One region of the Streptomyces sp. NPDC041122 genome, then DNA from elsewhere that is predicted to be linked to it. Evidence: riboswitches for the same ligand, from Rfam matches in the RefSeq annotation. Region 1 holds a riboswitch; the other holds the start of a gene.
What was found. Region 1 has a riboswitch for glycine ahead of gcvT (glycine cleavage system aminomethyltransferase GcvT). Riboswitches for the same ligand answer to the same signal wherever they lie in the genome.
Positions count from the first base shown of each region.

Region 2: linked by a shared signal. The riboswitch ahead of gcvP (aminomethyl-transferring glycine dehydrogenase) and the one ahead of gcvT (glycine cleavage system aminomethyltransferase GcvT) in region 1 are both predicted to bind glycine.

Region 1 covers NZ_JBVIYQ010000011.1:44,359-58,877, reverse strand. Annotated here, with positions in the region: gene ACZ6B8_RS33300 (dipeptide ABC transporter ATP-binding protein) at 1-263, opposite strand, end outside; gene ACZ6B8_RS33295 (ABC transporter ATP-binding protein) at 287-1,384, opposite strand; gene ACZ6B8_RS33290 (ABC transporter permease) at 1,381-2,382, opposite strand; gene ACZ6B8_RS33285 (ABC transporter substrate-binding protein) at 2,515-4,269, opposite strand; gene ACZ6B8_RS33280 (ABC transporter permease) at 4,371-5,375, opposite strand; gene ACZ6B8_RS33275 (enhanced serine sensitivity protein SseB C-terminal domain-containing protein) at 5,708-6,520, opposite strand; gene ACZ6B8_RS33270 (enhanced serine sensitivity protein SseB) at 6,720-7,499, opposite strand; gene ACZ6B8_RS33265 (AAA family ATPase) at 7,544-8,236, opposite strand; glycine riboswitch at 8,396-8,504, shown strand; glycine riboswitch at 8,505-8,618, shown strand; gene gcvT (glycine cleavage system aminomethyltransferase GcvT) at 8,654-9,787, shown strand; gene gcvH (glycine cleavage system protein GcvH) at 9,885-10,262, shown strand; gene glyA (serine hydroxymethyltransferase) at 10,286-11,548, shown strand; gene ACZ6B8_RS33245 (L-serine ammonia-lyase) at 11,738-13,108, shown strand; gene ACZ6B8_RS33240 (alpha/beta hydrolase) at 13,139-14,519, opposite strand, start outside.
Region 2 covers NZ_JBVIYQ010000006.1:2,772-17,290, forward strand. Annotated here, with positions in the region: gene ACZ6B8_RS21440 (sugar phosphate nucleotidyltransferase) at 1-687, shown strand, start outside; gene ACZ6B8_RS21445 (DUF881 domain-containing protein) at 776-1,675, shown strand; gene ACZ6B8_RS21450 (small basic family protein) at 1,672-2,004, shown strand; gene ACZ6B8_RS21455 (DUF881 domain-containing protein) at 2,010-2,852, shown strand; gene ACZ6B8_RS21460 (FHA domain-containing protein) at 2,935-3,897, shown strand; gene ftsR (transcriptional regulator FtsR) at 3,944-4,687, shown strand; gene ACZ6B8_RS21470 (bifunctional nuclease family protein) at 4,763-5,236, shown strand; gene ACZ6B8_RS21475 (MerR family transcriptional regulator) at 5,406-6,020, shown strand; gene ACZ6B8_RS21480 (DNA polymerase IV) at 6,079-7,632, shown strand; gene ACZ6B8_RS21485 (PRC-barrel domain-containing protein) at 7,688-8,068, opposite strand; glycine riboswitch at 8,213-8,313, shown strand; gene gcvP (aminomethyl-transferring glycine dehydrogenase) at 8,502-11,390, shown strand; gene ACZ6B8_RS21495 (DUF5999 family protein) at 11,523-11,729, opposite strand; gene ACZ6B8_RS21500 (hypothetical protein) at 12,049-12,633, opposite strand; gene ACZ6B8_RS21505 (glutamate-cysteine ligase family protein) at 13,119-14,519, shown strand, end outside.

The DNA.
Region 1 (14,519 bases):
TCCGTGCCCTCGAACTCCACGCGGCCGCCGGTCGGTTCGAGCAGCCGGGTGATCAGCCGGCCCATCGTCGACTTGCCGCAGCCGGACTCGCCGACCACGCCGAGCGTCTCACCGGGGCGTACGTCGAAGGAGAGCCCGTCGACCGCCTGCACGGCCGCCACCTGGCGCTGGAGCAGCCCCTTCTTGATGGGGAAGTGCTTCACCAGGCCGTCGACCTTGAGCAGCGGCTCGGGCGAGCTCTTCGTCTGCGCCGGGATCGTCATCTCCTGGCCCTTCACGTCATCGTTCACAGCTTCGGCGCAATCTCTTCGGTCCAGATCCGGGTGCGCTCGTCCTGCGACATGTGGCAGGCCGAGTAGTGCCCCTCGGCCACGAGCCGCAGCTCCGGACGCTCGCGCCGGGTGATCTGGTCCTTGGGGATGTCCGCGTAGGGGCAGCGCGGGTTGAAGGCGCAGCCGCTCGGCAGGTTGATCAGGCTGGGCGGGGAGCCCTTGACCGGGATGAGCCGTTCGGTCTCCTCGCGGTCGATGCGCGGCATCGAGCCCAGCAGGCCCCAGGTGTAGGGGTGCTGGGGCTCGTAGAAGACCCGCTCCGCGGTGCCGCGCTCGACGCACCGGCCGCCGTACATGACCAGGAGCTCGTCGGCCATCTCGGCGACGACGCCCAGGTCGTGCGTGATCATGATGACGGCGGAGCCGAACTCCTTCTGCAGATCCCGGATGAGGTCGAGGATCTGCGCCTGGACGGTCACGTCCAGGGCGGTGGTCGGCTCGTCCGCGATGAGCAGCTCGGGGTTGTTCACCAGCGCCATGGCGATCATCGCGCGCTGGCGCATGCCGCCGGAGAACTCGTGCGGGTAGGAGTCCACCCGCTTGTCCGGCTGCGGGATGCCCACGCGGTCGAGCATCTCGATGGCGCGCCGGCGGGCGGTCTTCTTGTCGACGTCGTTGTGGACCCGGTACGCCTCGGTGATCTGCTTGCCGATGGAGTAGTACGGGTGCAGCGCGGAGAGCGGATCCTGGAAGATCATCGCCATCTCGCGCCCGCGCAGCTTGCGCACCTCGTCCGCGGGGGCGCCGAGCAGCTCCTTGCCGTCCAGCCAGATCTCGCCGGAGATCCGCGCCTTGCGGGCGCCGTACTGGCCGGCGGTGTGCAGGCCGAGGATGCCGAGCGAGGTCACCGACTTGCCGGAGCCGGACTCGCCCACGATGCCGAGGGTCTTGCCCTTCTCCAGCTGGAAGCTGAGCCCGTCGACGGACTTGACCACGCCGTCGTCGGTCGGGAAGTGCACCTTGAGGTCGCGCACCTCGAGGAAGGCGGAGGGAGCGGCCGTGTCGGCGACGGGCTCGCCCACCGCGGCTCCGCTCTTGGACAGTTCGGTCATCCCAGCCTCACTCGCGGGTCGATGACGGCGTACATAAGGTCGACGACGAGGTTGGCCACGGCGATCGCGAGCGCCGCGCACAGGGTCACGCCGAGAATCACGGGCAGGTCCTTGCTGCTGATGGCCCTGACCGCTTCGAGGCCGAGCCCCGGCAGGTTGAACGTGGACTCGGTGAGCACGGCGCCGCCCATCAGCACGCCGAGGTCGAGTCCGAAGACGGTGAGGATCGGCGTCATCGCGGAGCGCAGCGCGTGCCTGCGGATGACGGTGGCCTCGCCGAGCCCCTTGGCCCGGGCGGTGCGGATGTAGTCCTCGCCGAGCACCTCCAGCATGGTGGCGCGGGTGAGGCGGGCGTACATCGCGGCGTTGAGGAAGGCGAGCACGATCCACGGCAGGATCAGCGTCTGGAGCCAGACCCCCGCCGAGTCGTCGGTACTGAGGCTGTCCGCGATCTTCACCCAGCCGAGGTTGTGGACGAAGATGCCCATCGCGATCATGCCGGTGAAGAAGACGGGGAGCGAGACGCCGCCGAGGGCGACGGTCATCGCGGAGCGGTCCCAGATGGAGCCCCGCTTGAGCGCGGAGACGACACCGGTGGCGACACCCGCGGCGAGCCACAGGACGCAGGCGCCCGCGGCGAGCGCGCCGGTGACGGGCAGCGCGTCCTTGAGGGTCTCCCAGACGGGCGCCTCGGTGCGGAAGGAGTAGCCGAAGCAGGGCGCCGGGCAGTGCGTGACGTCACTGCCGTTGACGTAGTCCCGGCCCATCGGGATGCCCTTGATGAACTCCCAGAACTGGACGAGCAGCGGGTCGTCGAGACCCAGTTTGGTCCGGATGCCTTCGATCTGCTCGGCTCCGGTGGCCTTGCCGGCGAAGAGGACGGCGATGTCCTGTCCCGCCCACTTGGGCAGCATGAAGAAGACGGTGAAGGTCGCGAGCAGTACGACCAGCACCATGATGATTACGGCGATCAGGCGCCGGATGAGATAAGCAAGCACTGTGCGCGGCCCGGCGGTGGCCGGAGCCCCCTTGTGAGGAGCTCCGGCCACCGCCCGGGGCCATCACCTGCCCTTCGGACTGGCGGGATGCGGCGGCGGTGGAACGATCAACTGCGGTTGCCCGGGCGGGTGTTACTTCTTGACGCCGAGCGAGGCGTAGTCGTAACGGCCGTTGTAGCCGTCGGACATGTAGGCGTTGGTCAGCCGCGACCCGCGCCAGGTGATGTTCTTCTCGTAGAGGAAGGGCATCCAGTCGGCCTGGTCGAGGATCTTCTTGTCGAGCTTCTTGTAGACCTCGCCGGCCTCGGCCGGGTCGGTCTTCGAGATGGCCTCGTCGAAGAGGGCGTCGACCTTCTTGTCCTTGATCTGCGACTCGTTGTAGTTGCCGGTCGGGTTCAGGAAGCGGCTGTCGAACAGCGGCTGCGCGTAGCCCTGGCCGGACGGGAAGTCCGGGCCCCAGCCGCTCATCGTCATGCCGTAGCCGCGCTTCTTCACGACGGACGGCGAGCCGGTGATGCTGGAGGTGTCGGCACCGTCGAGGGAGTCGACCTGGACGTTGATGTTGACCTTCTTCAGCGCCTCCTGCAGCGCCTCGGCCGCGTCGACCTCACCCGGGTTGTTGCTGCGGGCGGTGAGCTTGGTGGTGAAGCCGCCGGGCTTGCCGCACTGCTTCAGCTCGTCCTTGGCCTTGGCGGCGTCCGGCTTGCCCTTGCGCGCGAGGACGCCGTACGGGTCGTACTTGCTGTAGCCCGGGATCGCCACGGGGAAGGTGCTGTTGGCGATGTCACCGGCCGCGACCTTGCCGCCGCGGGTCTGCTGCAGGCTCGCGAAGTCGGTCGCGTAGAACACGGCCTTGCGGCAGTGCGCGTTGTCGAACGGCTTGGCGTTGTGGATCAGCGCGACGTAGCGCACGAAGGACGTGTGCATGTTGTCGACGTTGCCGCGGTGGTCGGTGACGGCGCTGACACGGCCGGACTGGGTCATGCCCGTGCCGTTGATGTCGACGTCGAAGTCACCCTCCATCAGCTTCTTGTCGTTCTCCTCCTGGTTGGCGGAGATCGTCACGTCGATGACGTCGGGCAGGGCCGCGCGGATCGGGTCCGAGGACTTCTTCCACTTGTCGTTGCGGACCAGCACGATCTTCTTGTTGGACTTGTACTCCTTGAACTTGTACGGGCCCGAGGAGAACGGTCGCTGGGTGTACTTGGCCTTGGTGTCCTTGGCCTCCTTCACCGGCGAGCCGGTGGGCATGGCCAGGAACTGCTCGAAGTCGCCGTTGCGCTTGGGCAGTTTGAAGATGATCGTCTGGTCGTCGGGGGTCTCGATCGCGTCGAGGCCGCCCTTGTCCTTGTAGGGGCCCTTGTACTTGCCCTTGGGGTCGAGCGTCTGGCGGATGTAGCCCGGACCACCGGTGATGGTGTCCGTCGCCCAGGTGCGCTCGATGCCGTACTTGATGTCCTTGGAGGTCAGCTTGGAGCCGTCCTCCCAGGTCAGGCCATCACGCAGCTTGTACGTGTAGGTCTTGCCGTCGTCGGAGATCTTCGCGGTGGAGGTGGCGAGGTCCGGGACCAGCTTCGTGCCCGCCTTGCCCGGCTTGGTGTCGTAGGTCACCAGCTGCCGGGTGTAGAAGCGCATGAAGTCCCACGTCATGCCGTAGTAGGCACGCTGGGGGTCGGCGGAGTCGAGGTCCTGCTTGCCGACCATCTTCAGCGTGCCCCCCTTCTTCTTGGAAGGGTTGGCGATCTTGTTCAGCGCCGCGTTGTAGCCGGCACCCTTCGAGTCGCTGTCGCCACCGTCACCGCCGCCGCACGCCGTGGTGGTCACCAGCGCCGCGACGACGAGGGCCGCACCGCTGGTGAGCCGTCGTTTCGTGGAACCTGTGGGCATTTTCTCGTAACCTCCGAGATCGCGGTCCCTGGCCTAGTGCTGCCGGAGAACCATGGTTAAAGCCACCTGACATGCGGCAGGGGCAAGCCAATTGGGACCTTCTAGCGCGTCCCCTTCGGGTCGAGCGCGTCACGCAGCCCGTCGCCGAAGAGGTTGAAGGCCAGCACGGTGATGAAGATCGTGACGCCCGGGAAGACCATGAACATCGGGTCGTGCTCGTACGTCTTGAGCGCGTCGCGCAGCATGCCGCCCCAGGAGGCCGTCGGCGGCTTGACGCCGGCGCCGAGGAAGCTGAGGGCTGCCTCCGTGAGGATGTTGGTCGGGATCATCAGCGTCGCGTAGACGGTGATGGGCGCGACCAGGTTGGGCAGCAGTTCGCGGAAGAGGATGTGGCGCTTGCCGCCGCCGAGGCTGCGGGCCGCCTCCACGTACTCGCGCTCACGGAGCGAGAGGGTCTGGCCGCGGACGATGCGGCCGACGTACGGCCAGCCGAAGAAGCCGATGACCATCACGAGGATCGCGACGCGGACGCTGGTCCCCTCCAGACCGAGCAGGTCGTCGGGGAGGACGGAGACGAGGGAGATGATGAAGAGCAGCTGCGGGAACGAGAGCAGCACGTCCATCACGCGGCTGATCAGCGCGTCGACCCAGCCGCCGAAGTAGCCGGCGATGATCCCGAAGAGGGTGCCGAGGGCGACCGCGACGATGGCCGCGAGGAAGGCCACCAGGAGCGAGATCCGCGCACCGTAGACGATGCGGCTGAAGACGTCGCGGCCCTTGTTGGGCTCGACGCCGAAGAGGAAGTCGCCGCTCACGCCGCCGAGCGAGCCGGTGGGCAGACCGGTCAGCTCGTCCAGCTTGTCCTGGTGGAAGTCGTTGGGCGGGTGGCCAAGCAGGCTCACGATCAGAGGCGCGAAGACGGCGACGAGCACCAGGACCAGCACCGTGATGCCGCCGGCCAGGGCGACCTTGTCCCGCTTCAGGCGGTTCCAGGCGATCTGCTTGAGGGACCGCCCCTCGACCTTCTTCACCCCTGCATCAACTGCGGGGGCGACGTCCTCGGTCGGATCCGCGTCCGCAGGTGTGTCATGCAATGGTGCCGTCATCGTGGCAGGGACCCCTCTCAACCGGTGGTGACCGGCCCGCACTTGCCGCTGTAGCGACGTGATCAGTCCGTCGTACACATGGGGGCGAAGGCCCCTTGGAGCGGGAGTCTTCATCCACGTCGCGATCTGTTACCAGACTTGACGGGGAAAGGATGCGCAACCGTGATGCTGATCGAGGTGTTCCGTTATCCGGACGCCAGTGAACGAGGGGCGAACACGGGGCAGTTGGGGCGCAAGCCGTCACGCCCACCCATAGGGCCCCACCAGCACTACAACGGACATCGCGGCCGTCGGCGCTGCTCAGCGACGCCGACGGCCGCCGGCCGGTGGCGCTAGTACTGCGCCGGGTAGCCGTAACCGCCGGCCGGCGCCGGTGCGGGCTGTGCCTCGCGGTCGTAGAAGGGGCGGGCGTTGGCGCGGAGCCACATCGTGACCGGGTCGTCCTCGTCGGACATCGCGACCGTCGAGACCGGCAGGCCCTCGGGGACGGCGGGGATGGACTGCTGCATCATCGTCCGCACGGCGTCGACGGACGGCGGAGAGGTGTCGTACACGTCGAGGCCGATGGCCAGATACGGCGCCCCGAGCGCGGGCTGCACCCAGGCGCGGCGCAGCGAGCGGACCACCGGGGTGCGGTGCGCGTTCTGCGTCAGGAGCGCGTAGAACTGCGGGATCTCGATGCTCGGTTCGGTGAGCCGGAGGGGTCCCGCGGGCAGCAGGTCGAGGCCGGTGGCGATACGGCGCAGATCCAGCCACGGGATGCCGACACCGCCGCCCGGCGCGTGCGGATTGAGCCAGAGGCCGTAGTGGTCGGGGTAGAGGGTGCGGGCGATGTCGGTGCCGCGCACCACCTCGTAACTGCGGTTCCAGCCACTGGCGGAGAGCTCCTGGGCGGAGGTCACACAGGGGGCGTAGCCGAGGCCTTCGACCTCCATGTTCCCGTACTGGGCGTCGGGGGATCCGGCCTGGCCGTGCCAGAGCAGCATCCACACCTGGTCGGCGGCGAGGGCGCGAAGCAGCGCCTCGTAGGCGTCGTAGCGCCCCGGGGTCACCTGGTGCAGCAGCTGCTCGACCTTCCCCGGAGCCCGCGACTCCGCTCGAGCAGGGGAGGCCCCATCGTCCGCGGCCGTGCCCGACGCACTCACCCGTAACCGCCCCTTCGCTTCGCACCCGACTGCCCGACAACTGACCGAGAACCCCGCCGTCCGGGCACGGATGCGCCCCGACCGGGTCATGGAACCAGCTTAAGCGGCGATCCCGGCGCGGACTTGACGTACGACACCTCGGGTCCCGTCGTACGGGGCCCCCGGCCCCGGCCCGCCGCTCCCGGCGCGCCGCCCGGCCTCAGCCGGCGCGCCGGTAGAAGGGCCGCACCCGGGCCCGCAGCCAGTCCCCCACCGGGTCCTGCGCCACGTCGAGCAGCACGAGGTTCACCGCCCACGGGAGGGGGACCTGTCCGAGGGCGCGGCCGAGCGCCTCCATGGGCAGGTCGCGGGCGTTGCCCTCCCAGGTGGCGAGTTCGACGCCGACGAAGAGCGTCGGGTCGTCGGTCTCGACGTTCGCCAGGCAGCGGCGGGCGGTGAGCACGACCCCGCTCGCCTCGAACTCGCGGCCCGCGGCGGCCAGGAAGTCCACCGGCTCCTCCTGCCAGTCCGGCTCGTAGAGCCGCACGCGGCCGCCGGTGGCGGGTCCGTCCAGTGCGGAGCGGCCGGTCCTGCAGAGCTCGGCGACGGCGGCCGGCGGCAGCGGGGCGCCGACGGTGCCGTCGGGGTTCAGCGCGATGCCCAGCTGCGGGGGCAGGCCGCGGGCGAACTCCACGGCGGGCGCCACCGTGCGGCCCATGCGGTCGGCGGCGGCGCCGAGCGCCTGGCGGAACTGCTGCTCGGAGGTGAAGACCGGGACGTACGCCTGGCCGTCGATCTCCAGGGTCGGCAGGTCGAGGGTGCCGCTGTCGGGGCCGCCGCCGTACGGCAGCGGGATCCATATCTGGCTGCGGCCAAGGACCTCCACGATCCGGCCGCCCGCCGATTCCGCGGCGCCGAGGGAGGCCGCGAGGACCTCCTCCAGTTCGTTGCCCGGCCATCCCGCGTACGGATGGGCGTATGCCTGCGCCGGAAAGTCCATCTGTCCAACCCCTGCTCGCGACCGCTCTGCCTGCGGCTCGAACCCTAACGCCGGGCGGGTCGGCCGTCGAAGGCGATCCCCCGCAGGACCTGGGCCGCCGCCCGGTCCAGGAGCACCGCGGAGCCGCAGCCGCGCGGCAGGTCGCCGCGCTCGGCGGCGCCGAGGAGCCGGCCGACCGTCCTGCGGTGGCGTGCGAAGGCGTACCGGGAGACGCCGCGGCCGCGCTCGCGCTGGCCCGCGAGCGCGGTGTCCACCGGCACGTCGAGCAACAGCAGGTGCAGGGCGGCGCCGCGCCGGACCGCCTCGCGGGCGAGCCAGCGGCGCACCCACGGCTGGGTGCCGCAGTCGTGCACCACGACGCTCGCCCCGGAGCGCAGGGTGCGGCGCAGCCCGGCGTAGTGCGCGAGGCGGACCAGGGGGCGGTAGAGCACGTACGGGAGCAGGCGCGGCATGCGGCCGGCCCAGCGGTCGCGGGTGTCCTGGGAGTCGACGCGGGGGCCGGTGACGGCCTGCCGCATGAGGGTCGACTTGCCCCCGCCGGGCAGCCCGGAGACGACGACCAGGTCGCCCGCGCCGAAGGTGAGGCGGTGCGGGCTGTGGCCGGAGCGCCGGCGCAGGTCGCGGACGACGGCCACGGGAAGCGGGCCGCAGCTCTCGGAGGCCGGGGCGGCGACCTGCTTGGGCAGCGCCACCCCCGTGGTCGTGGCGAAGACACCTGTCCTGCTGCGCACCGTGATCGGCCTCCCCATAGCGGTCACGTACTGCTTCCCCGTCAAGTGTAAAGAGAAGGTAATGCGGCACAACCGTGCTCGGGCCGCGCGATCCGCGGCCGGTCACGGGTCCCCCCGGACAGGGTCGCGTGCAATGATGTGCCCGCCAACTCCATACCGGCCGTTTGAATCCGCGCGGGAGAGTCTCCGGGACCAGCAGACGCTGTGCCGCCCGGGGCGCCGAAGGAGCAAGTCCCTCCCTTGAATCTCTCAGGCCCCGTACCGCGCGGGCGAGGCACATCTGAAAAGCGGGCCGCCCCGGCGGTCCCACCCAAGGTGCAAGCCGTGCGTCCCGCATCGCGGGACGCTCCCGGCGAACCTCTCAGGTTCCGATGACAGATGGGGAGGATCGACCTCGCCCGTCATGCCCTGGGAGTTCCCTTCATGAGCACTGCCCCCCGTCTGACCGCCCTCGACGCCGTGCATCGGACGCTCGGCGCGACCATGACCGACTTCGCGGGCTGGGACATGCCGCTGCGGTACGCCAGCGAGCGCGACGAGCACAACGCCGTACGCACCAAGGCCGGTCTCTTCGACCTCTCCCACATGGGCGAGATCACCGTCACCGGCGCCGAGGCCGTCGACTTCCTGAACTTCGCGCTGGTCGGCAACATCGGCTCGGTCGGCGTCGGCCGCGCCCGCTACACCATGATCGTCGCCGAGGACGGCGGCATCCTGGACGACCTGATCGTCTACCGCCTCGGCGAGACCGAGTACATGGTGGTCGCCAACGCCTCCAACGCGCAGGTCGTGCTCGACGCGCTGACCGCCCGCGCCGACGGCTTCGACGCCGAGGTCCGCGACGACCGGGACGCGTACGCGCTGCTCGCCGTCCAGGGCCCGGAGTCCTCCGGCATCCTGAAGCAGCTCACCGACGCCGACCTGGACGGTCTGAAGTACTACGCGGGCCTGCCGGGCACCGTCGCGGGTGTGCCCGCGCTGATCGCCCGCACCGGCTACACCGGCGAGGACGGCTTCGAGCTCTTCGTCTCCCCCGGCGACGCGGAGAAGCTGTGGGGCGCGCTGCTGGAGGCGGGCACGCCGGCCGGCCTGGTCCCGGCCGGCCTCTCCTGCCGCGACACGCTGCGCCTGGAGGCGGGCATGCCGCTGTACGGGCATGAGCTGACCGCCGGCCTGACGCCGTTCGACGCGGGCCTCGGCCGGGTCGTGAAGTTCGAGAAGACCTGGCAGAGCGAGAACGCCGGGGACTTCGTGGGCCGCGCCGCCCTCGCGGCCGCCGCCGAGCGCGCCGAGACCGCGCCGCCGCGCAAGCTCGTCGGCCTGGTCGCCGAGGGCCGCCGGGTGCCGCGCGCCGGTTTCCCGGTGGTCGCCGACGGCAAGGTGATCGGCGAGGTCACCTCGGGCGCCCCGTCCCCGACGCTGGGCAAGCCGATCGCCATGGCGTACGTCGACGCCGAGCACGCCGCCCCGGGCACCCAGGGCGTCGGCGTGGACATCCGCGGCACCCACGAGCCGTACGAGGTCGTGGCCCTGCCGTTCTACAAGCGCCAGAAGTGATGCCCCGGGGGGCGGTACGGCACCCGGTGCCGTACGTGACCCCCCGCACACCGTCCCCGTTCCGCAGCACCCACCCGCGTACAGGAGAATTCAGGTCATGAGCAACCCCCAGCAGCTGCGTTACAGCAAGGAGCACGAGTGGCTGTCGGCCGCCGAGGAGGGCGTGTCGACGATCGGCATCACGGAGCACGCCGCGAACGCGCTCGGTGACGTCGTCTTCGTGCAGCTTCCGGAGGTCGGCGACACGGTGACCGCGGGCGAGACCTGCGGTGAGCTGGAGTCGACCAAGTCGGTCAGCGACCTCTACTCCCCGGTGAACGGCGAGGTCGTCGCCGCCAACCAGGACGTGGTCGACGACCCCTCGCTGGTCAACTCCGCCCCGTTCGAGGGCGGTTGGCTGTTCAAGGTGCGCATCACGGACGAGCCGGGCGACCTGCTCTCCGCCGATGAGTACACCGCCTTCGCCGCCGGCTGACCCACACCGTTAGGGATCGCGTGATGTCGCTTCTCAACACCCCCCTCCACGAGCTGGACCCGGACGTCGCCGCCGCCGTCGACGCCGAGCTCCACCGCCAGCAGTCCACCCTGGAAATGATCGCCTCGGAGAACTTCGCTCCGGTCGCCGTCATGGAGGCCCAGGGCACCGTCCTCACCAACAAGTACGCCGAGGGCTACCCCGGCCGCCGTTACTACGGCGGCTGTGAGCACGTCGACGTGACCGAGCGACTCGCGATCGAGCGGGTCAAGGACCTGTTCGGCGCCGAGTACGCCAACGTCCAGCCGCACTCCGGCGCCTCCGCCAACCAGGCCGCCCTGTTCGCCATCGCCCAGCCCGGCGACACGATCCTCGGCCTGGACCTCGCGCACGGCGGGCACCTCACCCACGGCATGCGCCTGAACTTCTCCGGCAAGCAGTTCAACGTGGTCGCCTACCACGTGGACGAGGCCGGCCTGGTCGACATGGCCGAGGTCGAGCGCCTGGCCAAGGAGAACAGCCCGAAGGTGATCATCGCGGGCTGGTCCGCCTACCCGCGTCAGCTGGACTTCGCCGAGTTCCGCCGCATCGCCGACGAGGTCGGCGCCAAGCTGTGGGTCGACATGGCGCACTTCGCCGGGCTCGTCGCCGCCGGACTGCACCCCAACCCGGTGCCGTACGCCGACGTGGTCACCTCCACCACGCACAAGACGCTCGGCGGCCCGCGCGGCGGCATCATCCTCGCCCGCGACAAGGAGTTCGCGAAGAAGCTGAACTCCGCGGTCTTCCCCGGCTTCCAGGGCGGCCCGCTGGAGCACGTGATCGCCGCCAAGGCCGTCTCCTTCAAGGTCGCCGCATCGGACGACTTCAAGGAGCGCCAGCAGCGCACCCTGGACGGCGCCCGCATCCTGGCCGAGCGCCTGGTGCAGGACGACGCCAAGGCCGCCGGCGTCGGCGTGGCCTCCGGCGGCACGGACGTGCACCTGGTCCTGGTCGACCTGCGCGACTCCGAGCTCGACGGCCAGCAGGCCGAGGACCGCCTCCACGAGGTCGGCATCACGGTCAACCGCAACGCCGTCCCGAACGACCCGCGCCCCCCGATGGTCACCTCGGGCCTGCGGATCGGCACGCCGGCGCTCGCGACGCGCGGCTTCCAGGAGGAGGACTTCCGGGAGGTCGCCGACATCATCGCCGAGGCCCTCAAGCCGGGCTTCGACGCGGACGCCCTGAAGGCCCGCGTCACCGCACTGGCCGACAAGCACCCGCTGTACCCCGGCCTGGGCTGAGTTTCGTACCCTTTTGTTCGTACGCTTTTGTTCGTACGTACGAAACGTCGGGGCACCCCGCACACTGGACAGTGAGCGGGGTGCCCCGCACCACGTGACCCGCTCGTGGTCCCGCAGTTCCGCACCGCCTTGTACTTCTGCTCCACCCCGGCAGACAACGGCGTCTACCAACCACCCTTGGAGTTTCCCGTGGCCATCTCGGTCTTCGACCTGTTCTCGATCGGCATCGGCCCGTCCAGCTCCCACACGGTCGGTCCGATGCGCGCCGCCCGGATGTTCGCCGGGCGCCTCAAGAACGAGGGCCTCATGGCCCACACCGCCGCGATACGGGCCGAGCTGTACGGCTCGCTCGGCGCGACCGGCCACGGCCACGGCACCCCCAAGGCCGTCCTGCTCGGCCTGGAGGGCGAGTCGCCGCGCACGGTGAACGTGGAGAGCGCCGACGACCGCGTGGACGAGATCAAGAGCAGCGGCCGCATCAACCTGCTCGGCGTGCACGAGATCGACTTCGACTTCGACGAGGACCTGGTCCTGCACCGCCGCAAGGCCCTGCCGTACCACGCCAACGGCATGACGATCTTCGCGTACGACCGTGAGGGCGCCCTCGTCCTGGAGAAGACGTACTACTCCGTGGGCGGCGGCTTCGTGGTCGACGAGGACGCCGTCGAGGGCGCCAACCCGATCGTGCCGGACGACACCGTCCTCAAGCACCCCTTCCGCACCGGCGACGAGCTGCTGCGCCGCGCCGAGGAGACCGGCCTGTCCATCTCCGCGCTGATGCTGGAGAACGAGAAGGCCTGGCGCACGGAGGAGGAGATCCGCGAGGGGCTCCTGGACATCTGGCGCGTGATGCAGGCCTGCGTGTCCCGCGGCATGTCCCGCGAGGGCATCCTGCCCGGCGGCCTGAAGGTCCGCCGCCGCGCCGCCAACTCCGCCCGCCAGCTGCGCGCCGAGGGCGACCCGCAGGCCCGCGCGATGGAGTGGATCACCCTCTACGCGATGGCCGTGAACGAGGAGAACGCCGCGGGCGGCCGCGTCGTGACCGCCCCGACGAACGGCGCCGCGGGCATCATCCCCGCGGTCCTGCACTACTACATGAACTTCGTCCCGGGCGCCGACGAGGAGGGCGTGGTCCGCTTCCTGCTCGCGGCCGGCGCCATCGGCATGCTCTTCAAGGAGAACGCCTCGATCTCCGGCGCCGAGGTCGGCTGCCAGGGCGAGGTCGGCTCCGCCTGCTCGATGGCGGCGGGCGCCCTCGCCGAGGTGATGGGCGGCTCCCCCTCCAAGGTGGAGAACGCCGCCGAGATCGGCATGGAGCACAACCTCGGCCTGACCTGCGACCCGGTCGGCGGCCTCGTGCAGATCCCGTGCATCGAGCGCAACGGCATGGCGGCCGTGAAGGCCGTGACCGCCGCGAAGATGGCGCTGCGCGGCGACGGCTCGCACAAGGTCTCCCTCGACAAGGTCATCAAGACCATGAAGGAGACCGGCGCCGACATGAGCGTCAAGTACAAGGAGACGGCGCGGGGCGGCCTCGCGGTCAACATCATCGAGTGCTGACCCCGGTGCGGGTCCGCCCCTCGGTGCGCGTCAGCAGGTCGCGCCGGGGCGGACCCGTTTCCGTTCGATGAGGTAGGCGTCGACGGCGTCCGAGACACAGCGGCCGCCGCGCCCGTAGGCGGTGTGGCCGACGTCGTCGTACGTCAGGAGCATGCCGCCCGGGAACTGCCCGGCCAGGCTCTCGGCCTCCTCGTACGGGGTGGCCGGGTCGCCCGTGGTGCCGATGACCAGGACCGGCGCCACCCCGTCGGCCCGGACCCGGTGCGGGTGTCCCGCGCCGGGCCCCGTGGGCCAGTCCTTGCAGGTCAGCTCGTCGAGCACGCTCGTCGTCCCATAACTGCCCGCCGTCTTCTCGGCGGCGCCGAGGGCCTTCCAGTACGGCGCCTCCGTGCGCGGGTGGGGCACGTCGAGGCAGCTGACGGCGACGATGGCGTCGTCGTCGTTCTCGGCGGCGGCCCGGGAACGGGGGCGGTGCGTACGGCGGGACTCCGTGGCCGGGGAGTCCGACTCGGCCATGCGGGCGAGCCGCGTCCCGTCGCCGTCGTCCGCCGCCTCCAGCGCCCGCGACAGCTCCTCCCAGTCGTCCTCCGGGCTGTACATCGTGGCCGTGACGACGTCGAGCACCGTCCGGGCGTCGACCTCGTGCAACTCCTCGTCGGTGACCGGCAGCGGCGCGCGGGCCGCCCGCGCGTACACCCCGTCGAGCAGCGCCGCTATCTCCGCCGGGGTCGAGCCGGGGCAGCTGTCGCCCGCGATGTCGGCGCAGTACTCCGCGTAGTCGTCGACCGCCCTGCGGAACCCGGCACCCTGGCTCAGCGCGCGCTGCCGCCAGTCCAGGGCGGGGTCCACGGCGCCGTCCAGGGCCAGGGCACGGACCCGGTGCGGGAACTGCTCGGCGTACGACGTGCCGAGGCTCGTGCCGTACGACCAGCCGAGATAGGTCAGCCTGCGGTCGCCGAGCGCGGCGCGCAGGACGTCCAGGTCGCGGGCCGCGTCCACGGTGCCGACGTGCGGCAGGACGGCGCGGCTGCCCCGCACGCAGGCTGCGGCCTGCCCGTCGGCTTCGGCCACCGCGCGGGCGCGGTCGGCCGGGGTGCGGGGGGTGAGGGGCTCGGGGCCCTCGCCCTCGTCGGTCTCCTCCTCGTCCGTCTCCGCGCACGAGACCGCGGGGACGCTGCCGCCGACGCCGCGCGGGTCGAAGGAGACGATGTCGAAGCGGGCGCGGAGCCGCGCGGTGAACGCCTCGCCGCCGTCCGCCTTCAGGTCGCTCACGCCGGAGGCGCCCGGTCCGCCCGGGTTGTAGACGAGCGAGCCGATGCGCCGGTCCGGGTCGGCCGTCTGCGCCTTCACCACCGGCAGCACGAAGGTCTTGCCGTCGTCAGGGCGGGCGTAGTCCCGAGGGACGGTGAGG
Region 2 (14,519 bases), on a different contig from region 1:
GGGGAGATCGTGGCGTCGGCCAGGGCCGCCTTCGGTGTGCGGTTCGACCCGGTCGGCGAGCGTCTTTCGCTCGTGGACGAGAAGGGGCGGATCGTCGAGGACGACCGGGCGCTGCTGGTCATGCTCGACCTGGTCGCGGCGGAGCGGCGCAGCGGGCGGGTGGCGCTGCCGGTGACGACGACGCGCATCGCCGAGCAGGTCGCGGCGTACCACGGCACCCAGGTGGACTGGACGACCACGTCGCCGGACGACCTGACCAGGGTCGGTCGCGAGGACTCGACGATCTTCGGCGGGGACGGGCGGGGCGGGTTCATCGTCCCCGAGTTCAGTGGTGTCTTCGACGCGACCGCCGCTTTTGTGCGGCTCGTCGGGCTCGTGGCGCGGACTCAGCTCACCCTGAGCCAGATCGACGCGCGGATCCCGCGGGCGCACGTGCTGAAGCGTGACCTGGCGACTCCGTGGGCCGTGAAGGGTCTTGTGATGCGGCGCGTCGTGGAGGCCGCCGGTGACCGGTCCGTGGACACCACCGACGGTGTGCGGGTCGTGGAGGCCGACGGGCGCTGGGTCTTGGTGCTGCCGGACCCCGCGGAGGCCGTCACCCATCTGTGGGCCGAGGGGCCCGACGACGCGTCCGCGCAGGCGCTGTTGGACGAGTGGTCCACGGTGGTGGACAGCGCGGGTCGCTGACCCGTCGCGGAGCCGGGCGGCGCCCACAACAGGTGCCGCCCGGCTCGCCGGTGGGGCCATTCGGAGGTAGCCGTCGCGACGTGCGACGATGTGCGGCATGCCGCAGCAGCCCCCCGTTCGGAGCACCCCCTCGCGCCCTCGGCGCCCGGACGCCTCCATGTCGCTGCTCACCACCGTCATGGACCACAGTCTCGACGAGGGATACGCGGAGGCGGCGGCCCGCAAGAAGGCCCGAGGGGACAGTGGTGTTCCTCGCCCGCTGCGGGCCAAACTCGGCCTCGCGGCCGGTCTGGTGCTGGCCGCGCTGGTGGTCACCGTGGGAGCTGCGCAGGCGCGTATAGAGGCCCCGGTGGTGGCCAAGGAGCGCGAGGAGCTCATCGACCGCGTCGAATCGGCCACCGAGGGCGCCGACCAGCTCGAGGACGACGTGGACAAGCTCCGCGACGACGTCGGGGAGCGGCAGGAGGCCGCGCTGAAGAAGCACGGTGGGAGCCAGGGCGAGTTGGTGGGTCTCCTTTCGGGTGCCACGGAAGTCCACGGGCCCGGTGTGAAGCTCGTCGTGGACGACAAGAAGCAGGCCGATCCGGGTGGCGGCGGACCGCGCGAGAGCGCGAGTTTCTCCGACACCGGCCGGGTACGCGACCGCGACATGCAGCGCGTCGTCAACGGCCTGTGGGAGTCCGGCGCCGAGGCCATCTCCATCAACGACCAGCGTCTCACCGCCCTTTCGGCGATCAGGGCCGCGGGTGACGCGATACTGGTCGACAACAGACCGCTGGTGCCGCCGTATACGGTGCTCGCGGTGGGGGACGCGAAGCGCTTGAGCACCCGGTTCCAGAACAGCCGCGACGGTCAGTACCTGCACGCTCTGCAGGAGAATTTCGGCATCAGGACCAGCATCTCCGTGTCGGACGAGCTCAGGCTCCCGGCAGCGCCGAGCGTCACCGTACGTACAGCAGAGCCGAAGGCAGGAAAGGGCACATCGTGATCGCCGTACTGGGCCTCGTCGTGGGAGTCGTGGCCGGATTGTTGGTTCGGCCCGAGGTTCCGGCGGTGGTCGAGCCGTATCTCCCGATCGCCGTGGTCGCGGCCCTCGACGCCGTGTTCGGCGGGTTGCGGGCCATGCTCGACGGCATCTTCGACGACAAGGTGTTCGTCGTGTCGTTCCTGTCGAACGTGGTGGTGGCCGCGCTGATCGTGTTCCTCGGGGACAAGCTCGGCGTCGGGGCGCAGCTGTCCACCGGTGTCGTGGTCGTCCTCGGCATCCGCATCTTCTCCAACGCCGCCGCGATCCGCCGGCATGTCTTCAGGGCGTGACGCCGATGAGTTCCGACGACAGGCCCGACCTCAACCCGCGCAGGGAGCTCCCGGCGGAGATCCCGAGCGTGCCCGGGCCACCGGCCGCGCCCGCCGCGTCCGCGGGGCCCGCGGCGAAGCCGCAGCTCACCGGCCGTCAGCGGCTGCGGCAGGGCCTGTGGCCGCCGCGGGTGACCCGGCCCCAACTCATCGTCGCCCTGCTGTTGTTCGTGCTGGGCCTCGGACTGGCCATTCAGGTGCGGTCCAACAGCGACAGCAGCGCGCTGCGCGGCGCACGACAAGAAGATCTCGTACGCATCCTCGATGAACTGGATGACCGAACTCAGCGTCTGGAAGAAGAGAAGCGACGCCTCGAGGACCAGCGGACCGGGTTGGAGAACAGCTCGGACCAGGCCGAAGAGGCGCGCAAGCAGACGGTCGAGCGGGAACGGCAACTCGGCATCCTGGCCGGCACGGTGGCGGCCCAGGGGCCCGGCATCACGCTGACCATCGAGGACAAGAGGGGGGCGGTCAAGGCGGACATGCTGCTCGACGCCATTCAGGAGCTGCGCGCCGCCGGCGCCGAGGCGATCCAGATCAATGACGTACGGGTCGTGGCCAACACCTATCTGTCCGACGCCACCGGCGGTGGCGTACGGGTGGATGGTCACAAGGTGAGCGAGCCGTACCTCTTCAAGGTGATCGGCAAGCCGCAGGATCTCGAACCTGCGCTGAACATCCCGGGAGGTGTGGTGCAGACTCTGGAGAAGGAGCAGGCCACGGTGACCGTGGAACGCTCGGAGAAGATCGTCGTGAACGCCTTGCGACCTGCGAAGCGGCCTGACTACGCTCGGTCGTCCTCCCAGTGAGGGGCGGACGCATGGGGGCCGCGAGGCGAGGGCATGAGGTTGCGGGGGGTCGGCGCACCGTAAGCGTGGTGCGTGGTGGAAACTGTTTGGTGGCCACAGACGTTGTGAGGATGTCTGGCTCACCGATGAATGCCGGTGTGTGCAATCAGGGTTCGTCCTGCCCCACGGGCGGGTCTGTTTCGGTCAAGGGGAATCGCCCGTGAAGTTGTTTGCGAAGTTGTTCGGCAAGAGCGCGCGAGAGGACAGCGGCAATCCGGCCACTGCCCGTCATCGCGCCCCGCGCCACGGAGATGGTGAGGAGCAGGGCGCGGAGCGCCCGATGTTCCGTGATCAGGTCGCTGGGCCAGGTGGTGACATTTCGGGCGCACAGGGCGCGTCGTCTGTTGACCCTGCCGGTCCCGGCCGCATAGGTTTCGGGGAACCTTCAACCTCAGGTACGGGTGGAGGGTTCGCCCCCGGCCCGTACGCATCGAATGCCCCTGCGGGGCAGCCACGGCAGGAGGACCCGTCCATGGCCCTGGTGTGTACGAGGTGCGGGAACCGCAACGCCGAGGCGAGCCGGTTCTGCTCCAACTGCGGTGCGCCGCTGCGCGCCGGAGCCTCGCCGGAGCGCCCGTCCGAGACGACCTCGACGATCTCCATCTCGGGCCTTGAGGCCTACGACGCCGAGACGACGGGGCAGACCCCGACTCCCGCGCTCTCCCCGGAGGCGCAGGCGGCCGTCGACGCTCTGCCGCTCGGTTCCGCGCTGCTCGTGGTGCGCCGCGGACCCAACTCGGGCAGCCGTTTCCTGCTCGACGGCGAGCTGACCACGGCGGGGCGTCACCCGCAGAGCGACATCTTCCTCGACGACGTGACGGTGTCGCGTCGCCACGTGGAGTTCCGTCGCCTCCAGGACGGTTCGTTCACCGTCGCCGACGTGGGCAGCCTCAACGGCACGTACGTCAACCGTGAGCGCATCGACTCCGTCGCGCTCTCGAACGGCGACGAGGTGCAGATCGGCAAGTACCGCCTGGTCTTCTACGCGAGCCAGCGGGCCATCTGAACCACCCCCAGACACGGTCTGGGGGGCACACCCCCAGGGAAGGTCCATGCTTCAAACACCGAGGGGCGGTGCCGACATCGGCACCGCCGCCGCGGACCGTCGGCTGATGAGCATCGGTACCGTGTTGAACCAACTGCGGGACGAGTTTCCCGAGGTCACCATCTCCAAGATCCGGTTCCTGGAGTCCGAGGGGCTCATCGAGCCGCAGCGGACGCCGTCCGGGTACCGGAAGTTCGCCCCGGCGGACGTCGAGCGGCTCGGGCACGTCCTGCGGATGCAGCGTGACCACTATCTGCCGCTCAAGGTCATCCGGGAGCACCTCGACGCGCTGGAGCGGGGCGAGCGGCCTCCCATGCCGTCCCTGGGGCGTCAGCGGGACGGTGGCGACGCCCAGGGCCCGGACGACGCCGAGGGGCCCACGGCGGCCCGGGTGGGCCGTGACGAGCTGCTGGCCGCCGCCGAGATCGACGAGGTCCAGCTCACCGAGTGGGAGGCGTACGGCCTGGTCGCCCCGCTGCCGGACGGCGGGTACGACGCGGAGGCCGTCACGGTCGCCACGCTCGTCGTGGAACTCGGCCGGTTCGGTATCGAGCCGCGGCATCTGCGGGCCATGAAGGCCGCGGCCGAGCGCGAGGCCGGGCTCGTCGACCAAGTGGTCGCACCGCTGCGGCGGCATCGAAATCCGCAGACCAGAGCCCATGCCGAGGCCCGTACCAAAGAGCTGGCGGGGCTCACCGGCAGGCTGCATTCGGCGCTCGTGCAGACGGCGCTCGGGATCAGACTGCCCTGACCACGCGTGCGTCCGGCCGGTACTCGGCGGGTGCCCGACTACCCAAACCTGCCAGCCACGTCCTAGGGTTGCTGTGTGAACGAGCTCGACGTCGTAGGTGTCCGGGTCGAAATGCCCTCCAACCAGCCGATCGTGCTCCTGCGTGAAGTGGGAGGCGACCGGTACCTTCCCATCTGGATCGGACCAGGTGAGGCGACCGCCATCGCCTTCGCACAGCAGGGCATGGCACCCGCACGGCCGCTGACCCACGACCTGTTCAAGGACGTGCTGGAAGCGGTGGGCCAGGAGCTCTCCGAAGTGCGCATCACGGACCTGCGGGAAGGGGTCTTCTACGCGGAGCTGGTCTTCGCCAGCGGTGTCGAGGTGAGCGCGCGGCCGTCCGACGCCATAGCGCTCGCGCTGCGCACCGGCACGCCGATCTTCGGCAGCGACGGTGTGCTGGACGACGCCGGCATCGCGATTCCGGACGAGCAGGAGGACGAGGTGGAGAAGTTCCGCGAGTTCCTCGACCAGATCTCGCCCGAGGACTTCGGCACCAACAGCCAGTGAGCCGCTTAAGACGGCCCGCGTCGGACCATTCGGCTAGCCTTTCCCCGCGACGAGGCACGGGAAACCACTCTCAGGGTGATTATCACTCGGCGTGCCGAGTGTGGCGATCGTTGACGAGCCCCTGGCGACTGCCTACCGTCGATGAGGCAGGTCAAGGAGGGAGGTCGGCGTGAGAAGCAGCGGCGACGGTACGGCGGTGGGCGGGCCGTACCCGCTCCACGGCGGCGTGACCGATCACTCTCCGAGTCGCCCCATGGCGGTCCAGGGGAGCGGGGACGCGGCGTCCGGGCACGAGCGGGTCGGCTACCGGGGGCCCACCGCGTGCGCGGCAGCGGGCATCACCTATCGACAGCTCGACTACTGGGCCCGTACGGGCCTGGTCGAACCGAGCGTGCGGGCCGCGGGCGGTTCGGGGACCCAGCGGCTCTACAGCTTCCGCGACGTGGTCGTCCTGAAGATCGTGAAGCGGTTCCTCGACACCGGTGTGTCCCTGCAGAACATCCGGACGACGGTCCAGCACCTGCGGGAGCGCGGGTTCCAGGATCTGGAGCGGATGACGCTGATGAGCGACGGCGCGACGGTCTACGAGTGCACGTCGCCCGGTGAGGTCCACGAACTGCTCCAGGGCGGCCAGGGCGTCTTCGGGATCGCCGTGGGGGTCGTGTGGCGCGACGTCGAGGCGGCGCTGTCCCAGCTGCACGGGGAGCGCGTCGACACCGGTGAGACGCTCATCGGACACAACCCGGCCGACGAGCTGGCCAGACGGCGCAACAAGGCTGTCTAGGCGGGCTCCGGAGCGGTCCGCGGTCGCGTTGTCAGTGGCATAGGGCAGCATCAGAGACGTGAGAAGCGCGCCGACGATTCTGCATCTGGACATGGATGCCTTCTACGCGTCCGCGGAACAGGCCGCGAAACCGAGTCTGCGCGGAAAAGCCGTGGTGGTGGGCGGTCTGGGGCCGCGAGGCGTGGTCGCGACCGCCTCCTACGAGGCGCGTCGTTTTGGTGTGCACTCCGCGATGCCCATGGGGCAGGCCCGGCGGCTGGCGCCGAACGCCGCCTACCTCGTGCCGCGCTTCGGGCTGTACCGCGAGGTCAGCGAGCAGGTGATGGGGCTGTTGCGGAAGCTGTCGCCGCTCGTGGAGCCGCTCAGCCTGGACGAGGCCTTCGTCGACCTGGAGGCGGGTGGTGTCGCCGACGACGCGGAGTCGGCCCGGGCCGTCGGAGAGCAGCTGCGGGCGGACATCAGGGAAGTGACCGGACTGACCGGCTCCGTGGGGCTCGCCGTCTCCAAGATGCTGGCCAAGATCGCCTCCGAGGAGGCCAAGCCGGACGGGCTCCGGCTGATAGCGCCGGGGACGGAGCGGGCCATGCTCGGGCCGATGTCGGTGCGCACGCTGCCCGGCGTGGGACCGGCCACCGGGGACCATCTGCGGCGGGCCGGGATCATCACGGTCGAGGAGCTCGCGGAGGCCGGCGAGGACGAGCTCGTACGGCTCCTGGGCAAGGCGCACGGGGGCTCGCTGTACGCGATGGCGCTGGCGCTCGACGAGCGGCCCGTGGTGGCCGAGCGGGAGAGCAAGTCGGTCAGCGTCGAGGACACGTACGACGTGGACATCCACGACCGGGTGCGGATCCGGGGCGAGGTCGCGCGGCTCGCCGACCGGTGTGTGGAGCGGCTGCGGGCGGCGGGGCACTCGGGGCGGACCATCGTGCTCAAGGTGCGGCGGTTCGACTTCTCGACGCTGACGCGCTCCGAGACGTTGCGCGGGCCCACGGACGACCCGGGGGTGGTGCGGGAGGCCGCCGCGCGGCTGCTGGAGTCCGTGGACACCACAGGGGGTGTGCGGCTGCTCGGTGTCGGCGTCTCCGGCCTCGCCGACTACACGCAGGAGGACCTCTTCGCGCAGGCGCAGGCTCAGGCCGCCGAGGCGGCTGCTCTGGCGGCCGAGGCGGAGGTCGTCGCGGTCGGGTCGGCCGAGGCGGCCGGCGCGGCGCAGGGGGGCGTGGAGGGCGCTCCTGGGGGCGAGGGCGGCGGAGGCGGTGACGGCACGGCCGGTGAGCAGAAGGCCGGCGATGTCCTGCCCGAGGAGGCGGTCACGCTCGGCGAGCGGCGGTGGGCGGCCGGGATCGATGTACGGCACAGCGAGTACGGCCACGGGTGGGTGCAGGGGAGCGGGCTCGGGCGGGTCACGGTGCGTTTCGAGACGCCGTACTCGGCTCCGGGGCGGGTGAAGACCTTCCGGACGGACGATCCGGATCTGGTGCCCGCCGAGCCGCTGCCGCTGGTCGAAGCGGTGCCGCTGCCGGGCGTGACTGGGGCGGAGCCGTCTGGGGCCGGGCTCGAGAGCGCCTCCGGTGTCGCTCGTGCGGAGGTGGGGGACCAGGGCGAGGGCTGAGGCCCGCCGCGGGACGGGGCACGGGGGACAGGGGCAGGGCGGGTGCCGGACGGGGTCAGGGGGGTTCCGTGCCCGCGATGCGGCCGAAGCTCTGGTCGGGTGGAGGAGGCGTCCGCGGTGGTGTCGTGTCCAGGCCGTAGTGGTGGTAGAGCTGGAGTTCCTGCTCGGGGGAGAGGTGGCGGCCCACCCCGAAGTCCGGGGCGTCCTTGATCAGGTCGCGGTCGAAGGGGATCCGTACGGTGCCGTCCTCGCCCAGCTCGCTCGGTTCCAGCGGCACGAACGCGTCGCGGCTGAACAGGCCGGTGCGTATGGCGGCCCACTCCGGGGCTCCGGTGGCGTCGTCGAGGTAGACCTCGTCGATCGTGCCGATCTTCGTCCCGTTCCGGTCGAACGCCTTGCGGCCGATCAGATTGCGCGGATCGATGTCGGTCTGCACGGGCCCTCCAGATGGTCGCGGGTTGTCGAAACCGGGCGTAACTCATCCTTATTCGTTCGTAGTCACTACGAAAGAGCACTTCGGGGCGGGCGGCCACTCGAGGGATCGGCCGTGAGCCTCGCTGGTAGGCTGACGTTCGGCTGCTGACCCCGTGCGGGAGAGCTCTCCGGAACACGGTTCCCGGAGGCGCCGAAGGAGCAAATCCTCCCCGGAATCTCTCAGGCATCCAGTACCGCACGGACGAGGTCACTCTGGAAAGCAGGGCGGGCGTCGGGCGGGCACGTTCGAAACCCCTCCTCACCGACGGTGAAAGCAGATCTGTCGACACGACGGGACTGTGAAGCTCTCAGGTTGAGATGACAGAGGGGGAGGCCGTCCGGGTACCCGCGCCGTGGTACCCCTCGCAGGTCGTGCAGACCAGGAGGCCTCCGCAATGACTGCCACCAATCGCATCCCGCTCTCCGCGCTCGAGCAGGGCATCCCCTTCGAGCAGCGGCACATCGGGCCCGATGCGGAAGCGCGGGCCAAGATGCTCGCCCAGGTCGGGTACGGCTCGCTCGACGAGCTGACGGCCGCCGCGGTGCCGGATGTGATCAAGAACGCCGAGGCGCTGAACCTGCCCGGCGCGCGCACCGAGGCCGAGGTACTGGCCGAGCTGCGCTCCCTGGCCGACCGCAACCAGGTCCTCGACTCCATGATCGGACTCGGGTACTACGGCACCTTCACGCCGCCGGTCATCCTGCGGAACGTGATGGAGAACCCCGCCTGGTACACCGCGTACACGCCGTACCAGCCGGAGATCTCGCAGGGCCGCCTGGAGGCGCTGCTCAACTTCCAGACGATGGTCGCCGAGCTGACCGGCCTGCCCACCTCCGGGGCCTCGCTCCTCGACGAGGGCACCGCGGCCGCCGAGGCCATGGCCCTGTCCCGGCGCATGGGCAAGGTCAAGAACGGCGTCTTCGTCGTCGACGCCGACGCGCTGCCGCAGACCATCGCCGTCATCCGGACCCGCGCCGAGCCCACCGGCGTCGAGATCGTGGTCGCCGACCTGAGCGACGGCATCCCCGCCGAGGTCGCCGAGCGCGGCGTCGTCGGCGTTCTCGTGCAGTACCCGGGCGCCTCCGGCGTCGTACGGGACATCAAGCCGCTCATCGACCAGGCGCACGAGATCGGCGCCGTCGTCACCGTCGCCGCGGACCTGCTCGCGCTGACGCTGCTCACCTCGCCCGGCGAGCTGGGCGCCGACATCGCCGTCGGCACGACGCAGCGCTTCGGTGTGCCGATGGGCTTCGGCGGCCCGCACGCCGGTTACATGGCGGTGCGCGAGAAGTTCGCGCGCAGCCTTCCCGGGCGGCTCGTCGGCGTCTCCGTCGACGCCGACGGCAACAAGGCCTACCGGCTCGCGCTGCAGACCCGTGAGCAGCACATCCGCCGCGAGAAGGCCACCAGCAACATCTGTACCGCTCAGGTGCTGCTCGCGGTCATGGCCGGAATGTACGCCGTCTACCACGGCCCCGAGGGTCTGAAGTCCATCGCCCGGCGCACCCACCGGTACGCGACGCTGCTCGCGGCCGGGCTCACGGCCGGCGGCGTCGAGGTCGTGCACGGCTCCTACTTCGACACCCTGACCGTGCGCGCCGAGGGCCGCGCGGAGGAGCTCGTCGCGGCCGCCCGCGAGGGCGGCGTGAACATCCGCCCGGTCGACGCCGACCACGTCTCCCTCGCCTGTGACGAGACCACCACGCGGGCCCAACTCGCCGCCGTCTGGGGCGCTTTCGGGGTCGAGGCCGACATCGAGGCGCTCGACGCCACGGTCGCGGACACGCTGCCCGAGGGCCTGCTGCGCACGGACGACTACCTCACCCACCCCGTCTTCCACCAGAACCGCTCCGAGACCGCGATGCTGCGCTACCTGCGCAGGCTCGCCGACCGCGACTACGCGCTCGACCGCGGCATGATCCCGCTGGGCTCCTGCACCATGAAGCTCAACGCGACCACCGAGATGGAGCCGGTCACCTGGCCCGAGTTCGGCCAGCTGCACCCCTTCGCTCCCGCCCAGCAGGCGCAGGGCTACCTCACGCTCATCCGCGAGCTGGAGGAGCGCCTCGCCGAGGTCACCGGGTACGACAAGGTCTCCCTGCAGCCCAACGCCGGCTCGCAGGGGGAGCTGGCCGGTCTCCTCGCCGTCCGCGGGTACCACCGGGCCAACGGCGACGACCAGCGCACCGTCTGCCTCATCCCCTCCTCCGCGCACGGCACCAACGCCGCGAGCGCCGTCATGGCCGGCATGAAGGTCGTCGTGGTGAAGACCGCCGACGACGGCGAGATCGACGTCGAGGACCTGCGCGCCAAGATCGAGAAGCACCGCGACGAGCTGTCGGTGCTGATGATCACCTACCCCTCGACGCACGGCGTCTTCGAGGAGCACGTCGCCGACATCTGCGCCGAGGTCCACGAGGCCGGCGGCCAGGTGTACGTGGACGGGGCCAACCTGAACGCCCTGGTGGGCCTCGCCAAGCCGGGTCACTTCGGCGGCGACGTCTCGCACCTGAACCTGCACAAGACCTTCTGCATCCCGCACGGCGGCGGCGGCCCCGGCGTCGGCCCGGTCGGCGTGCGCGAGCACCTCGCGCCGTACCTGCCGAACCACCCGCTGCAGCCCGCGGCCGGCCCCGAGACCGGCGTCGGCCCGATCTCCGCGGCGCCGTGGGGCTCGGCCGGGATCCTGCCGATCTCCTGGTCGTACGTGCGCCTGATGGGCGGCGAGGGCCTGAAGACCGCAACCCAGGTCGCGGTGCTCTCCGCCAACTACATCGCCAAGCGCCTCGAGCCTCACTACCCGGTGCTCTACACCGGCCCCGCCGGTCTCGTCGCGCACGAGTGCATCGTCGACCTGCGCCCGCTCAGCAAGGCGACCGGCGTCAGTGTCGACGACATCGCCAAGCGGCTCATCGACTACGGCTTCCACGCGCCGACCATGTCCTTCCCGGTCGCCGGAACCCTGATGATCGAGCCGACGGAGAGCGAGGACCTGGGCGAGATCGACCGGTTCTGCGACGCGATGATCGCCATCCGCCGGGAGATCGAGAAGGTCGGCACCGGTGAGTGGAGCGCCGAGGACAACCCGCTGCGGAACGCCCCGCACACCGCCGCCGCGCTGAGCGGTGCGTGGGAGCACGGCTACAGCCGCGAGGAGGCCGTCTTCCCGGCCGGCGTCGTCGCCCCGGACAAGTACTGGCCGCCGGTGCGCCGCATCGACCAGGCGTACGGCGACCGGAACCTGGTCTGCTCCTGCCCGCCGCTGGATGCGTACGAGGACTGATCACCGCGCCCGGGTGACGCGGGCATGCGGCGGGGCCGGTTCGGAGTTCTTCTCCGGGCCGGCCCCTCGTCTTTCGGGCGGTGCGGTGGTGCGGCGGTGCGGTCCTGCCGTGGTGCCATCTGCCGGCGGTGGTCAGGCCGCCGTCATGATCCGGTCGGTGCCCAGCGGTCGGTGCGGGGCGATGATCTGTCCGTCCGGCAGCAGCTCACCGGTGTCCTCGAAGAGCAGGACGCCGTTGCACAGCAGGCTCCAGCCCTGTTCCGGGTGGCTCGCCATGAGGAGCGCGGCTTCCCGGTCGGCGGAGTCGGCTGTCGGGCACGGTGGTTGGTGCTGGCACATGGAAGGGTTCTTTCGCTGCGATGAGATGGCTGTGACGTCGGTCCTGTGGCTCGATGCGGTGTTCATAACCGCCCCCCGTTGTAGTCGGTCCGGTCCCAGTGTTGCCCTCCGCGCGTCAATCCGCAGGGATTTCGCCGCAGCGGCTCCTACTGCTTAAGGACGTATCACCCGCGCGGACGGTTCAGCTCAACTCCAGTGTCTCTTCGGGTGGTTCGGGGTGACCCGAGTGGGCTAGTCCACCTGGGTGGGCAGCACGGTGCCCCGCGGCCGGGGCGGCGGGGCACCGTGCGGACGTACGGGCGACCTCGGCCCGGCGACCTCAGGCGGGCGAGCTCAGCAGGGGTGCCGGGGCCAGGCGGTGGTTGAGCATCGGCAGCAGCTCGGCGACGCGGTGCGGACGGTGGGCCGCGATGCCGGGCGGTGCGGGAGCCAGGGGTACGAGCAGGTCGGTGGCGGCCAGCGCCCCCTCGGCGCCGTCGTCCGTGCAGTCGCGGTGCAGCCAGAGCGTGAGCATATAGAGCTCCGGCACCGACAGCAGGCGGGGCTGATAGGGCACCTGCATGGCTTCGGCGTGCCGCAGCGACCGCTCCGTGGAGGTGATGTAGGGCCCCTCGAAGAAGTGGGAGAACGCCCAGCCGTCCGGTGTGAGCATCGTGTCGGCCGCGGCGACGGCGCGCTCGCCGCAGCGGATCAGGAAGCGCCAGCCGGAGAGCCGGGTGGGTGACGTCCCCTCGGGAGTGATGCGGTCCAACACGTGGACCGGCAGCGGGAGTTCGGGACTCGTCGGTCCCTGCGCGGCACGCAGGGACGGGGTGCGGGCCTCGCGTACGGCCGTGGGGGAACCGAGTGCCGCGAGGACGCTGCGCAGGGCGGGCGCGGGAGCCGGGGGGACATGCAGCGGCATGGTGGGTCGCCTCTCTCATTCGACAGGCACGGTGGAGCGGGGGCGGGTGCGTGACGGCGCTGTCAGGCTCTGGGTCAGAGGGGCGGGGGCTGGAAACCGCGAGCGCCAACTCTCTGCCTAGCTTGCGCAGTTTATACGAAGTGTGTTCGGACGGTGTTTCACCTAGACGCACCGGATATTACGGGCAAGGTGCAAATGCGCCGTCCTTGTGAGACGTTTATCCTGATTTCGCAGGGGCCCCGTCGCCGTGACCTCGGATTTCCGCCGGTACGCGGTCGGCCGATTCCTGCCGGTACTTTTGACCAGGTGCTTCGGAACGGAATCTTCACTGTGCCGCATGCCTGGTGAATGTGCCGGACAGCAAGGTGTGTCGAGCGTAGCGTCCGGCGGCGGCGCGCGGGGCGTTATCGATCACATTGCCTGGGCATCATCCCCCGTACACAGCGGCCCGATCCACGGCCGCCCGCTCCAGGAGGGACGCTTCGATGGGGGAGAAGGTCGCGGCAGGCACGTTCGACCTGGCCGATCGGCACCACTACCGAGGCAAGCTCCGCGAGTGCCTTGCCGGGCTGGAGCGATTGCTGGCGGAGGAGCGCTTCGACCGGCCCAAGAATCTGATGGGCATGGAGATCGAGCTGAATCTCGTCGGGCCCGACGGGTTGCCGAGGATGTTGAATGCGCAGGTGCTGGAGCGCATCGCGAGCCGGGATTTCCAGACGGAACTCGGAATGTTCAATCTGGAAGTGAACATTGCCCCGCACCGGCTCGGCGGCCGAGTGCTCGACCGGCTCGCCGAAGAGCTCCGTACCGGCCTCAACTACGCCCACAGAAAGGCCAACGAGGTCGACGCCGGAATTGTCATGATCGGTATTCTGCCGACGCTGAACCGCGCCGATCTGGTCTCCGCGAACCTGTCCGACGTCGACCGCTACGCCCTGCTGAACGAGCAGATCGTCGCGGCGCGCGGGGAGCGCTTCGTCCTGGACATCGAGGGCGTGGAGCGGCTGACCTGCACCTCGGCGTCGATCGCGCCGGAGGCGGCGTGCACGTCGGTGCAGCTGCACCTGCAGGTCACGCCCGGCCGCTTCGCCGACGTGTGGAACGCGGCGCAGGCCATCGCCGCCGCGCAGGTCGCCGTCGGGGCCAACGCGCCGTTCCTGTTCGGCCGTGAGCTGTGGCGCGAGTCGCGGCCGCCGCTGTTCCTGCAGTCCACCGACACCCGGACGCCCGAGCTGCAGGCGCAGGGGGTGCGGCCGCGCACCTGGTTCGGGGAGCGGTGGATCACCGGACCTCTGGAGCTCTTCGAGGAGAACCTGAAGTACTTCCCGGCGCTGCTGCCGCTGATGGACGAGGAGATTCCGCGGGAGGTCCTGGACGCGGGCGGCGTACCACAGCTCGGCGAGCTGGTGCTGCACAACGGCACCGTCTACCGCTGGAACCGCCCGGTGTACGGCATCGCCGACGGCGTCCCGCATCTGCGGGTGGAGAACCGGGTGCTGCCCGCGGGCCCCACCATCACCGACGTCATCGCCAACGCCGCCTTCTACTACGGCCTGGTGCGGGCGCTCGCCGAGGAAGCGCGGCCCGTCTGGACCCGGCTGCCCTTCGAGGCCGCCGCCCGCAACTTCGACGTCGCGTGCCGCCACGGCATCGACGCCACGCTGCAGTGGCCGCGGCGCGGCAGGCTCGGCGGCACGGCGGAGGTGGCGGCCGTCGACCTCGTACGCGACGAGCTGCTGCCGCTCGCGGCGGCGGGTCTGGACGCGTGGGGCGTGGAGGCAGCAGACCGGGATCTCTACCTCGGGGTGATCGAGGAGCGGTGCCGGCTGCGGGTCAACGGGGCGTCCTGGCAGGCGACGACCTACCACCGGGCGCTGGAGGCCGGG